4 regions of the Paenibacillus sp. FSL K6-2859 genome follow, and region 1 is predicted to be linked to each of the others. Evidence: predicted binding sites of a transcription regulator. Region 1 holds the regulator's gene; each other region holds the start of a gene.
The links. Region 1 encodes Rex, which represses fermentation and respiration genes when NADH is low (regulators of the CRP and FNR family bind a similar motif). Its sites were predicted from a motif close to TTGTGAAATATTTCACAA; they were not measured.

Region 1 (3,216 bases):
TATCCAAATTATTATTACTTGCCGCTCCATCTGTACCCAGTGACACCTTCACTCCGGCCTTTAGAAGATCCGTAACTCGAGCAACTCCACTAGCCAGCTTAAGATTGCTTCCAGGGTTATGGGATACACCTACATCATGACGAGCCAGTATCTCGATCTCTTCATCATTCAAATGAACACCATGAGCGATTATAGACGGACGTGTGAACATTCCAAGCTTCTCTAAATGCGCTACTGGCCGCAGTCCGTAATCCACCACATTCTGCTCCACTTCGCGTTTCGTTTCGGACATATGGGTATGCATCGGTAAATTCAAATCATGAGCCGCCTGCACAAACTTAACAAAGAAGTCTGGTGGGCATGTATATGGGGCATGTGGCGAGATCATTGTCGTAATTCTACCTTCAGCCTTACCATGCCAGTTACGCGCAAAAGAAACCGCTTCCGCAAGCTTCTGATTTTGTACTTCTTCTGGACATAGACCGATTACGCCTCTCATTAATACGGAACGAATACCTGATAATTCGACGACCTCCGCTACTCGGTCCATATGATCATACATATCCAGGAAGGTTGTAGTGCCACCTTTCAGCATTTCAAGTACAGACAAGGAGGTTCCCCAGTATACATCTTCTCCGGTGAACTTCTCTTCCATCGGCCACATCTTCTCCTGAAGCCACACCTGAAGCGCTAAGTCATCTCCATAACCACGAAGCAATGACATTGCGGCATGGCCATGCGTGTTTACCAGACCTGGCATAAACAACAGACGACTGCCATCAACAACTTGCACATCGTCTTCTATTAAAGGCTCTTCTTTTCCTATGTAAGTGATCAAATCATCTTCAATAGTCATATATCCACTAAGAACCGGCTCATCCGTTCCCGGAGTAAGAAAACGCCCGCCCTTGATAATCGTTTTATTGCTCTTCATTTCTGCTTTCTTCCTTTCCATCCTTCAAATAATAAGCAAGGCTTTGCAAATCTGTTGTAAAATCAGCAGCATGAACCCGGATATTCGATGGTGTTTTTAGAATCACTGGTGCAAAATTTAAAATCGCCTCAATGCCAGACTCAATGAGAATATCCGCTACATTCTGCGCTTCTGAATCAGGTACTGTAATTATCCCAATTCGAATACCTTGCTCACGAACCGTCTGACCAAGCTCCTCCATCGGTTGAACGGTAAGTGAGTTGATTTTCCGCCCTACCTTAGGCGCATAGGAATCAAATATAGCGGTAATCTTCATAGTATCTTTCAAATAAGCATTATAATTAGATAATGCATGTCCAAGGTTACCGGCACCCACTAAAGCCACATTCAGTTGTTGATCCAGCTTCAGAATATGACGGATTTTCTCAATAAGATAAGTTACGTCATACCCGATACCTTTTCTGCCGAAATCTCCAAAATAAGCTAAATCTTTGCGAATTTGAGCGGGATTCAAATCAAGTTTCTGTCCTAGCTCTTGAGAGGAAACGGTTAATATTTCACGTTTCTGTAGATCATTTAGGAAACGTAAGTACACAGGAAGTCTGCGAACAACGGCTTCTGATATTTTTTCCGATTTCATAATTTACCTCCTAATGTAAGTAATATTCTTTACTAACCTTATACTAATTCGTGTACCTCGTCTCAATGAAGAGCGGTATTCTTATACCGCCCTTCATTGTAGAGTGATTAATATGATCGATGACGTTCTTTTTAAGAAACGCCTCCGTCTTCCAACCACTCCGCTATACGAGGAACCATTTGATCCGTAAGCATATGCTCCATTTTTGGGCCAGGCAACGAATAGAGGAAATATTTCCCATAGTGAGATTCGATCACCCTGGTGTCATACACAATAACAATACCCCGATCTTGCGCTGTCCGCACCAGCCTTCCAAATCCTTGCTTAAAGCGAATAACCGCCTGAGGAACAGACAACTTCATGAACGGATTCTTTTTCTGGGCTTGTAATAACTCAGACTTCGCTTCCGCTAGGGGATGGTTTGGCGGTTGAAACGGGAGCCTCACGATGGCCAAGCATGTTAATGCTTCACCCGGAATATCAACACCCTCCCAAAAACTGCTTGTTCCTAACAGTACAGAGGCTGCACTGTCCTGAAAACGGCGGATCAGCTTGCTACGGCTGCCCCCCTCCACGCCTTGACCCAGCACCGTGATCTCTTGTGAGGCTAGAGCCTCTTTCAAAGGATCGTAAACCTGGCGTAGCATCTTGTAAGAAGTAAACAGGACAAGCATCCGCCCGCGTGTTGTAGTCGCTGCTTCTGCTAGTGATTGTACGAGTGTATCAACAAATCGGGCATCGCCCACACTGCCCTTCACACTAGGGAAATCCCGTGGAATAACTAACAGCGCCTGCTCCCGATACTTAAAAGGAGAAGGCAGGAGTGATGTCATCAGACGCCCCTCTTCCGCAGCTTCATTAAGTCCGAGATTATCAATCATAAACTGGAACGATTTATCAACAGAGAGTGTCGCCGAAGTTAGCACGATACTTTTCTTTTTGTCGAAAAACAGCTCCTTAAGCTGAGTACTGACATCAACAGGAACGGCATACAGCTGTAGCGATTTACTGCGATAATTTCCATTCGCCTCCAGCCAATATACTACATTCTCATCGTTTAATCCCATAAAAAACCGTACTTGCTCACGTATTGAAGCTAAATCCTTAAATAAGCCGCTAATATCGGTAACTAGACTATCTGAGGAAGATTGACCTTCTTGATCTCGCATTTCATTAAGCATTTTATCACCTTTACGGATAATTTCGCTTAATGTCAGATTCATAGTATTCTCTAAAGCAACCAATTCATCCCAATCTTTCGGTTTACGGGTAGGAAGTAGCCGCATGACTAACTGGCCAGCTTCTCCCGCTGCTGCATCGCTGCGTTCCGGCAAGAGGCTGAATAGTTTATCACTAAGCAGATCCCAGGTTTCTTTTATGGTAAGCAGGTCCGGATAGATTCTATCGATCACTCCGCTCCATTCAGAAGCTTCCTCACTGCCTGATGACTGAAGCATTTGGCGAAGCGTAGGAAGTTGGCCATTTCGACTATCCTTATAAAGACGCGATAGTGTATGTGCCACCGTGAAATGCTTCATATGCATGCCTAAATGCTTGCCAGCCACGTCCTCCAGATGATGGGCCTCATCAATTACAAGATGTTCATAAGCCGGAAGTAGCTGGTGCCCAGCCTTAACATCTG
Region 2 (3,216 bases), 3.3 Mb from region 1:
ATTGTCACCGTACTGTCCGATTTAAGACCGACTGTATGCCAATCACCAGCCGCAACTGCTACTATATCACGCCAGTCACTTACATTGCATTGGCCTTCATTATTTCGACCTATAGCAACCACGGTACCATCCGATTTAAGCCCGACGGTACGACGCCAACCCGCGGCAACCCTCACAATATTAGTCCAGTCGCTTACATCGCATTGGCCATATTTATTCCAACCCACAGCTGCCACCGTACCATCTGATTTAAGCCCGACGGTATGAGCATTACCGGTATGAGCATTACCCGCAGCAACCGCTATCATATCGCACCAGCTGCTTACATCGCATTGGCCATATTTATTATCACCCACAGCCGTCACCGTGCCGTCCGAATTAAGCAGGGCGGTATGACGATAACCCGCTGCTATGGAGGGTAGGGTTTTCACAAGGTTCATAAATTTCGCTCCTTAGTTGATGGTAGATGTGTACCATTGTAGGACAAATCCCCATTAAAACACAGTTCTTTCTTCTTCAAATCTTACGTGTGTCTATTAAAAAAGCTTGCTCCCTAGAAGCCAACTCGGCTCTAAGGGACAAGCTTTTTTCGTTTACTCTGCGAAGCTGTATGTTGGATCTGTAAGGTTCATTCTTTCTTTTATGCCTTTAGTAGCATAGATCTTGTTGTCGTCGGTAATAAAGAAAGCTTCAACACCTTCAGGTAAAGCTTCAAGATATTTCATACCCTCTTCAATTCCCATCAAGAATACCCCAGTAGATAAGGCATCTGCATCTGTTGCATTCGGGCTCATAATGGTAAGGCTTTTGAGACCGTTCTGTGAAGGATATCCTGTGCGTGGATCAAGGATATGATGGTAACGAACATTGTCCTGCATAAAATACCGTTCGTAAACACCAGAAGCATCGATGACCTCATCTGAGATTTTAATGGTTCCTAGCTGAGTACCACGGCTTTGATCTGGATCCTGCAATCCGATATTCCATTCCGTTCCGTTTGGCTTTTTACCGAGGGCAATAATACTGCTGCCTCCGAGGTTAATCATAGCGCTATTAAGACCTTGCTCTTTCAAATAATCAGCGATACGGTCTGCAGCATAACCTTTACCAATGCCGCCTAGATCTAACACCATATTTTCCTTCATTAGCTTTACAGTTTTCGCAGCTTCATCAATTTCAACGTCCTTGTAATTGGTTAGACTCTTGGCTTTATCAATATCTGCTTGGGGAGGAACTTTATCTCCGCCACTACCGATATTCCAAAGATCGATTAGCGGACCGATTGTAGGATCAAACAGCCCGTCCATTTCCTTTGCGTATTGTATGGATTGTTTAATTACATCCAGGGTTTCGTCAGAAACAACAACCGCTTCTTTTCCTGCTGCCTGATTGATTGCGTATGTCTCTCCACCTTCTTTGGTGCGGCTAAGCTCCATATCCATTCGCTCCAGCATGTGCTGGATATCGTCCATATTTTTCTGTTCTACAGTAGCACCAAACACTTTGATATTCACAACAGTGTCATAAATATAAAAGGTCTGAGAAAGAGATTTTTCCTCTCCTTTTCCGGATGTTGTTGCGCTACCCGTAGTTCCCGCTGTCTTATCGTCCTTATCTTTAGTAATTAGCCAAGCGCCGACAGCAATGACGACGATGACGATTACAACGAGGATCAGCGTCGTTTTTTTGTTCTTGAACATATTCCACCATCCATAAAGTTAGTTTCTAAAACAAATCACATTATTTATATCATACCCCAGATAACAAGTTGATGGAAATCAAATTCATGACATATTAAGGGATAAGTCGGTCAGCATAACAAAAAAAGCCCCGTATCCTGATTCGGAGCAGCGCTGTAGATTTAGAATAAAACGATGCTATTTAATCGAGCATATATTCACTGTATTTGTTCTTGCGAGGGTTTAATACGAAGAGGATACCTTTGGCATATCCGCTAACGGCTTTGAAATTCCGTTTTAGGGTTGCTTTAACCGTCAGACAAGACAATGTCCAGATCAAGGCAGCATAATTCATTAATGGAGCTTTTCGCAAGTTGAGTAGATAGTAGTGATTAATGGCTGTAGCTTGTGCTACAACGCCCACTTTATCGCGAGAGCCTGGCGACTCATGATGGATGATTTTCATGGCGGGATTAATCACAAGCTTGCCATAGCGGCTGGCTAAATGGGATAGATAAATATCCTCGGCTATGGAATAGCTTGTCATCCATGGATAGGGCTTAATATCACGCAGTGCCGAGCGCCGGAAGGACATATTGCAGCCGTGAAAAAAATCAGTTTCAAATACCTGCTTCTTCTCTCCCCAAAGGAATTGCGAGCCTGCAAACATACTTGCCGACAATCTGCCTGGTGACCCGGACATTTGTCCGGTTAGCATACCGAATAGCCTGCTTGGCATGCTGCTATGTATACCTTTGGCTACACCACCTACACCAACAATAGAGTCGTCGGCTGTATAAGTATCTAACAATCGTCGAATATATAAGGGGTCATTTAATTCTGCATCGTCATCTAAATGGAGCACGATTTCTGCATGGATCAGCCCTAGCGCTTCGTAACGGGAAAGCCAGAGACCAGGCTTAGTTTTGCGATGATAATGGAGTTCAGCCTGTGGTAATCCTTGTAGTATTTCAGAATAATAAGCTAATCTGTCTTTAGGGATCTCACCGTCGTCCATAATCCATAGCTCGATAGAGATATCTTTAAGATTTGTCTGCTTGCCAATGGACTCTATGCACACCGTAAGGTCATTGATTCGGTTGCGAGTAGGAATCACTATAGATAGATCATGCATATCTTAATCTCCCTTCAGGACTTCTTTTGTCCGCTCACCTGAATGCAGTTATCCGGCGAAATGTGGTTACCTTGATTCTATCGTTCCTGAAGAAGAGCGTATATACCACTTTCGTATACTTTTAGTGCAGCTCAGGTCTAAATGAAATTATTTTAATAAAAGTTAAGTTTGTGTTTTTCGGTTTTTAACTATATAATAGTAAGCGACGAATATTTAGTTATCAATCTTATTCAGCAGTTACAAATGAACAATAATAATAGGAGGTTTTTTTCATGAGAATAGATATTTGGTCCGATTATGCGTGTCCATTTTGTTATATTGGTAAAAGACGTTTGGAGAATGCGCTGAGTCAGTTCCCGAACAGAGATCAAGTAGAGGTGGTATTCCGTAGTTTTCAACTGG
Region 3 (3,216 bases), 3.9 Mb from region 1:
CCGCCGAACCGTTAGGCTTGACGACTTTCTACCCTGCTTATTCCCAATTCAGCAATACGAAGGTACAGCGATGAACGACCAATTTTCGTTACCTTGCATATCCTAGCGACCGTTTCACCTTTAACTTACATCTCGACCGGGTGATTCATTCCCTTGTGCTTATCGTGATAACGCTTGACAATACCTATATACTTCCCTTCCCGCGGGGACAAAAACCAAATATTTTAAGTCGTTCCTCTGTTTTTATATCAAGATATTATTCAGGTTTTAGTGGGATTGTATTATGTATTGTATAATAGAACGACTGCCTGAGCAGGTATTTATAACATAAAACATAGGAGGATCCATGTCCTGGAGCAAATTGAAGCAACAACTGGAGAGTTTTCTCTGTCCTGCGTTATACGGCAGGGTTGAATATCGCGCGAGCAGTTACCGTTATTTACCTGATAAATCAGGGAATTGTTATATTTCGGTAGATAAAAAGAACATACTTAATATGAATGATAGAACAAGCTCAATTAGATGGTATCAGACGGAGCAGGAAATTAAGAATGATTCAGATCTTCAAATTCCTATCAACCATGAAGACATTGAAGCGGTTAGAAAAGATAGTAAGGGGATCATCCCGGAGGATCGTCTAATCATAATTGCAAGAAGCAGAAAAATATCAGTAGTTGCAAAGGAGCTTTTGTCAGCACAGACGTCATTAAGTAAATCAAATTTTATTGTTACAGCTACTAAGTATTTATCTATTTCCATAGAGGAGAGCTTAGAGAGCGACGATATCTTATTGAATATTCTAGCCTTAGTGGACAGACGAGTTGGAAAAAAACGAATGTTGAACATGAGCGAGAAGATGAAGTTAAAGCATCCAATTGTGCAGTATTTTTATGAACTACGGCGTAGTACATTATAAAAATAAATAACTTCATTGAATATTCAAAAAACACTCCCTACAAAAATCCCTAATTCTACGCGACTTCTCCCCACCATAACAATAGCCATGATAATGAGAGGGATGTTCGCATATGGTGCATATGGAATCGGAGAGTGTCGCTCTACTGGTAAGAAAGGATACAGTGTTATGAGATCCTATATTTATTGGACTTTACGGACAAGTATGAGGAAAAATCGTTGTTAAAGAGATGGCATCATTGCCGTCTCTTTTTTGTTTCTTTGGTCACTTTTTTAGCATTGCTCTGACTCTGGTTCCTGCTACGGCATCCTACGATCACAAGCATGAAAGACTGCACGAAAATGAGCGTTGATTTTTATGTTTAATCCCTCTCTGCTCTGCTAGGTGACGGGAATCATAGACGTACTTACGTCAGGTTGCTACGATGTTCCATGGAAATTAAGTGAAAGTGATCACAAGAAATTACAGAAGGAGTTATTTATCGTGAAAAGAATCGTAACACTGAGCACCCGTAAACTGATGGATACCGCAAAACACGGCGGATGTGGCGCATGCCAGACATCTTGCCAGTCCGCTTGTAAAACTTCCTGCGGCGTTGCAAACCAGAAGTGTGAAAATGCAATGAACAGATAGGATTCGGAATTTTACCGCCCATTGCTCTGCTGATGGGCGGCTATTTTTAAGAAATGGACGCTACCTCTACAGGATGGTAAAGCCGTTTCTACTTGTGTGCAAAAGGAGCCTGATTAGCAAGTATGATTCATCAATATAAACTAAACGGATACAATATCGTTCTCGACACTTACAGTGGATCGGTACATGTTGTGGATGACCTAGCATATGAAATTATAGCGCTTTATGAGGAAACTTCTGTCGAAAAAATTGTGACAACGATGTTGGAAAGATATAAACAGGATTCCAGCATTTCCGAGAGCGATATTCGAGAAACCATCGCGGATATCGAGGAGCTTATAAATGATGGTCAGCTCTTTACAAAAGATGAGTTCGAGAACCTCTCGCTCGATTTAAAAAAACGAAAAACTTATGTCAAAGCGCTCTGCCTCAATGTAGCACATACCTGTAATCTATCCTGCGACTATTGCTTCGCCAGCCAAGGGAAATACAACGGAGATAGAGCAATCATGAGCTATGAGGTTGGACAAAAAGCTATCGATTACCTGCTTGAAAATTCGGGTCATCATCGCAACCTGGACATCGACTTTTTCGGTGGGGAACCGCTTTTGGCCTGGAAAGTAGTTAAACAGATCGTAGCTTATGCAAGAAGCAAAGAACAAGAATTCAAAAAGAAGTTCCGCTTCACCTTCACGACGAATGGGATGCTGCTAAATGATGAAGTCACCGAGTTTTTAAATCAGGAAATGTACAATGTCGTATTAAGCCTGGATGGTAGAAAAGAGGTTCATGACCGGCTTCGTAAGACGGTTAACGGAAAAGGCAGCTACGATCACATTCTTCCGAAGTTCCAAGAGTTCGTTCGTAAGCGCGGAGACCAAGAGTACTATGTACGAGGAACCTACACTCGAAATAATGTCGATTTCACCAATGATATTTTTCATATCGCCGACCTTGGATTTGACAAGCTCTCGATGGAACCGGTCATTTGTGATCCAAGAGAACCCTATGCCCTTACCGAGGAGGACCTCCCGGAGATATACAATCAGTACGAAATTCTCGCCAAGGAAATGATCGGTCGCGGTGAACAAGGCAAGGGGTTTACCTTTTATCACTACATGCTTGACCTCTCAGAAGGGCCTTGCATCCAGAAGAGAATTACTGGCTGTGGTTCAGGAACCGAATATCTTGCGGTCACCCCCTGGGGAGAGCTTTTTCCTTGCCACCAGTTCGTCGGGGATGAAGAATACAGCATGGGAAACGTCTGGGATGGAATCACAAAACCTGAGCTGCAATGTCAATTTAAAGAGAGCAACTGCTACTCGAAGCCGGAATGCAAGAATTGCTGGGCGAAACTTTACTGCAGCGGCGGTTGTCCCGCCAATGCGCTGCACGCGACGGGTTCCCTTGTGGGAACCTATGACTTCAGCTGTGACGTCTTCCGCAAAAGAGTCGAATGTTCCATGATGGTGAAGGTGGATGAATCGTTTAGAGCGATGGAAGGGCAACCTAGCTAGTTAACGTAACGGATGAATAAACGGTAACCGAGAAATAGACACTTTTTAATAAAGTGCCTTTCTCGGTTTTTGTATGAATTTAGAGAAGGAGGACCGTAAAATAAGAGAGGCGATCGGTTTCTGTAAAGTGCAGATCACTGATCGTTTTTT
Region 4 (3,216 bases), 1.1 Mb from region 1:
GGACTGTATTATTACGTGGACATAACAAGTTTGAGTTTGGAGAGAGTCAGCCCTTATTTGAAGCAGGGATACCCGTGATTGGCTTCATTCCAATGCCAGACTATCTACTAGTAGATAGTGAAAACAGAGAGATGGACAAATTTGATGCAAAGCTTATGCATACGCAAATTGTATCGTTGCTGAAAGCGGTCAAGCTAGTGGACGCAACGGAGACGACTAAGCTAGGGAAGTCAGATGGGTATTCTTTCTTCTATGGTCGTACGAAATGATGGTGGTAATAGTGTTAGAAGAAAAGGAGGAAGAACTATATGTTAATCAAAAATGTTGAGGATATTGAATTACAAGAGTTTACAACTTGCTTTAACGAAGCCTTCTCCGATTATGTCATTCCGTTTCAAGTTTCTGCGCAGCATTTAGCTGATAAATTTGCAGGTGCGGGTGTTAATTATCAGATGTCATTCGGTGCTTTTGATCAAGATAAGCAGGTTGCATTTGTTATGCATGGCATCGGTGAGCGTAACGGCGAAAGAACTGCCTTTAATACCGGTACCGGAGTCGTTCCTTTATATAGAGGAAAACGGCTGGTCGCACAAATTTATCGTCATGCTTTTCCCATCCTCAAAGAAGCCAATATTCAAAAATGTTTGCTTGAAGTCATCCAAACCAATGTTAAAGCTATAAAAGCGTATAGTGCTTTAGGATTTCAAATCCATAGAGAATTAGTTTGCTTCAAGGGTCGTATTAATGTAAACCTTCCGGCCGATCATAGACGTACATTCATTTCTATGGTTCGACTGGAAGAATTCGATTGGACATCGGTACATGCTTATTGGAATTTCGAACCTTCTTGGGAACAATCCGCTGAGGCAATTTTACGAAACCCGCATCTGTACGATGTGGTCACCATAATGGAAGACAACAAGATTTGTGGATACGCGGTAATAAAATCAGCCAATGGAGCTGTTCTACAGTTCGGCGTTTTGCGAGAAAAAAGAAATCAGGGATTGGGACGTTCCTTATTTCATTGGATTGGAGAGAGACATGCACTCATCACCGTCAATAATGTAGACAAAAGAGATATAAATTCTATACGTTTCCTTAAAGAAGTTGGTCTTGACGTATTTATAGAGCAATATGAGATGAAAAAAGATTTGTCATAACGAAGATGATATTCGCTTTAATTCAAAAACACTGATGAGTTGAGTCAGTGTTTTTTTGTTGCCAAAAAAGGGTATATATAAAGGATTGGAATGAGAAAATATCGTGTTTCTCTAACATCGAAATACGAGAATACTTGTAGCATCACATATAAGCTAATGAATCAATAGCTCCTTCGGATGCTTTTTGTGTTATTCACCGAGTTGTTAAAAAGATTTGTCCCTTTCTTGAACGTTTAGAGATGAAGAGGTCTCAGTGATTGAATTACTAAAAATTTAAGATATGATAATTTTAATCATTAGGCCACTATATTAATCGGATTGCTTCAGTATCAGGTAAATAGGTCTCGCCATCTCTTGCTTTGTGAAATTTTTCTCTTTTTACATAGCAAAGAACGAGGAACGTCATACTAAAACGAACAGGCAACGATGTCTCTGAGCCTTGTTTAATCTGATATTGAATGCAGCCTACAGTTAGCTGGCCTAATCATAAGCATCAAATGACGAAAAATGAACAGAGTTTGAAGGGAGCAGTAAAGAATGGAAATTGATACGGTGCTATGGAGCAGGCTGGTTACAGGCTTGACTCTTGGGTTCCACGTTATTTTTGCGACGATTGGCGTCGGTATACCGCTAATGATCGCTATAGCAGAGTTCATAGGAATCCGAAAGAAGGACCCCCATTATACCCTTATGGCAAAAAGATGGTCTCGAGGATTTGTCATTTCTGTAGCGGTTGGTGTCGTGACCGGTACAGCGATTTCACTACAACTGGCCCTGGTATGGCCGAATTTTATGAAACTGGCGGGGAATGTTATTGCACTTCCGTTATTCATGGAAGTGTTCGCTTTCTTTTTTGAAGCCATCTTCCTAGGCATTTATTTGTATACGTGGGATCGGTTCAAAAATCCGTATATCCATTGGCTGCTGACGATTCCGATTGTCGCCGGTGCAGGGATGTCTGCCGTTTTTATTACGACGGTGAACGGATTCATGAACCAGCCTGGAGGCTTTGTCATGGAAGCAGGCCAATTCACAGCGATTGACCCAGTGCAAGCGATGCTGAATACAGCGACGTTCTCCAAGGTGTTCCATGTATTAAGCTCGGCCTATTTAACAGGTGCTGCCCTATTAGCCGGAATTGCAGCCTTTGCAATGCTGAGAAAAGGGGTATCCGCATACCACAAAAAATCCTTGAATCTCATGATGGCGGTTGTTTTGCTGTTCGGCTTGCTAAACACATTAGCTGGAGATGTGTCCGCCAAGTTTTTGGCCGAACATCAGCCGGAGAAGCTTGCAGCGGCAGAATGGCATTTTGAGACGGGTAGCGGTGTGGATTTGGTTCTAATGGGATGGCTGAATGCAGAGCATGAAGTTCTAGGGGCTCTTCATCTGCCGAAGGTGCTCAGCTTCCTGGCCTTTGGAGACTTTAACGCAGAGGTAACGGGACTGGAGGAATTCCCCAAAGATGAATGGCCGCCGCTTCTCGTTCATTATCTGTTTGATTTAATGGCCGGAATTGGATTTGCCTTACTCGCGATAGCGGTCCTGTATTTCCTGTTTGTGTTCTGGAAAAAACGTAATGCGCTTAACAAGTGGATGCTAAGCATCCTCGCACTGATCGCGCCGCTCGCTTTTCTGGCTGTTGAGCTGGGCTGGTTTTATGCAGAAGTTGGGCGACAGCCTTGGATTATCCGTGGATATATGCGTGTAGAGGAAGCAGCCACGACTTCTCCGAATGTTAGAATTATTTTCTTCGGCTTATTGCTCCTGTACATCGTACTCGGCAGTATGTGTGTAATCGTGCTAAGACGCTTGTTCAACAATAATCCGGCAGAAGTTGAGCTGGAGAAATATATGAAGGATCATCCTGATCAATCTACTACAGAAAAGGGGGGCACTGCATGATGAGTTACGAATTGATTGGCATCTCGGTGCTCTGGCTGTTCTTGTACGGCTATTTAATTATAGCTTCTATTGATTTCGGAGCGGGCTTCTTCGCCTTTTATGCACGTTTGACGAAGCAAGATCATTTGATTAATCGTCTGATTTCCCGTTA

Region 2: a site for Rex is predicted at 1,724-1,741, ahead of MHB64_RS06300 (FAD:protein FMN transferase). Genes of this name have one in related genera too.
Region 3: a site for Rex is predicted at 1,357-1,374, ahead of scfA (six-cysteine ranthipeptide SCIFF). Genes of this name have one in related genera too.
Region 4: a site for Rex is predicted at 1,520-1,537, ahead of MHB64_RS15865 (cytochrome ubiquinol oxidase subunit I). Genes of this name have one in related genera too.

The regions. Positions count from the first base shown of each region.
Region 1 is NZ_JBBOYU010000001.1:4,712,839-4,716,054, forward strand. Features, by position in the region: gene MHB64_RS21070 (amidohydrolase) at 1-934, opposite strand, end outside; gene MHB64_RS21075 (redox-sensing transcriptional repressor Rex) at 921-1,574, opposite strand; gene dinG (ATP-dependent DNA helicase DinG) at 1,706-3,216, opposite strand, start outside.
Region 2 is NZ_JBBOYU010000001.1:1,408,530-1,411,745, forward strand. Features, by position in the region: gene MHB64_RS06295 (RCC1 domain-containing protein) at 1-440, opposite strand, end outside; gene MHB64_RS06300 (FAD:protein FMN transferase) at 594-1,700, opposite strand; gene MHB64_RS06305 (glycosyltransferase family 2 protein) at 1,882-2,814, opposite strand; gene MHB64_RS06310 (DsbA family oxidoreductase) at 3,087-3,216, shown strand, end outside.
Region 3 is NZ_JBBOYU010000001.1:790,747-793,962, forward strand. Features, by position in the region: gene MHB64_RS03480 (SF0329 family protein) at 347-916, shown strand; gene scfA (six-cysteine ranthipeptide SCIFF) at 1,400-1,549, shown strand; gene scfB (thioether cross-link-forming SCIFF peptide maturase) at 1,672-3,066, shown strand.
Region 4 is NZ_JBBOYU010000001.1:3,600,766-3,603,981, forward strand. Features, by position in the region: gene MHB64_RS15855 (hypothetical protein) at 1-269, shown strand, start outside; gene MHB64_RS15860 (GNAT family N-acetyltransferase) at 309-1,160, shown strand; gene MHB64_RS15865 (cytochrome ubiquinol oxidase subunit I) at 1,698-3,065, shown strand; gene MHB64_RS15870 (cytochrome d ubiquinol oxidase subunit II) at 3,062-3,216, shown strand, end outside.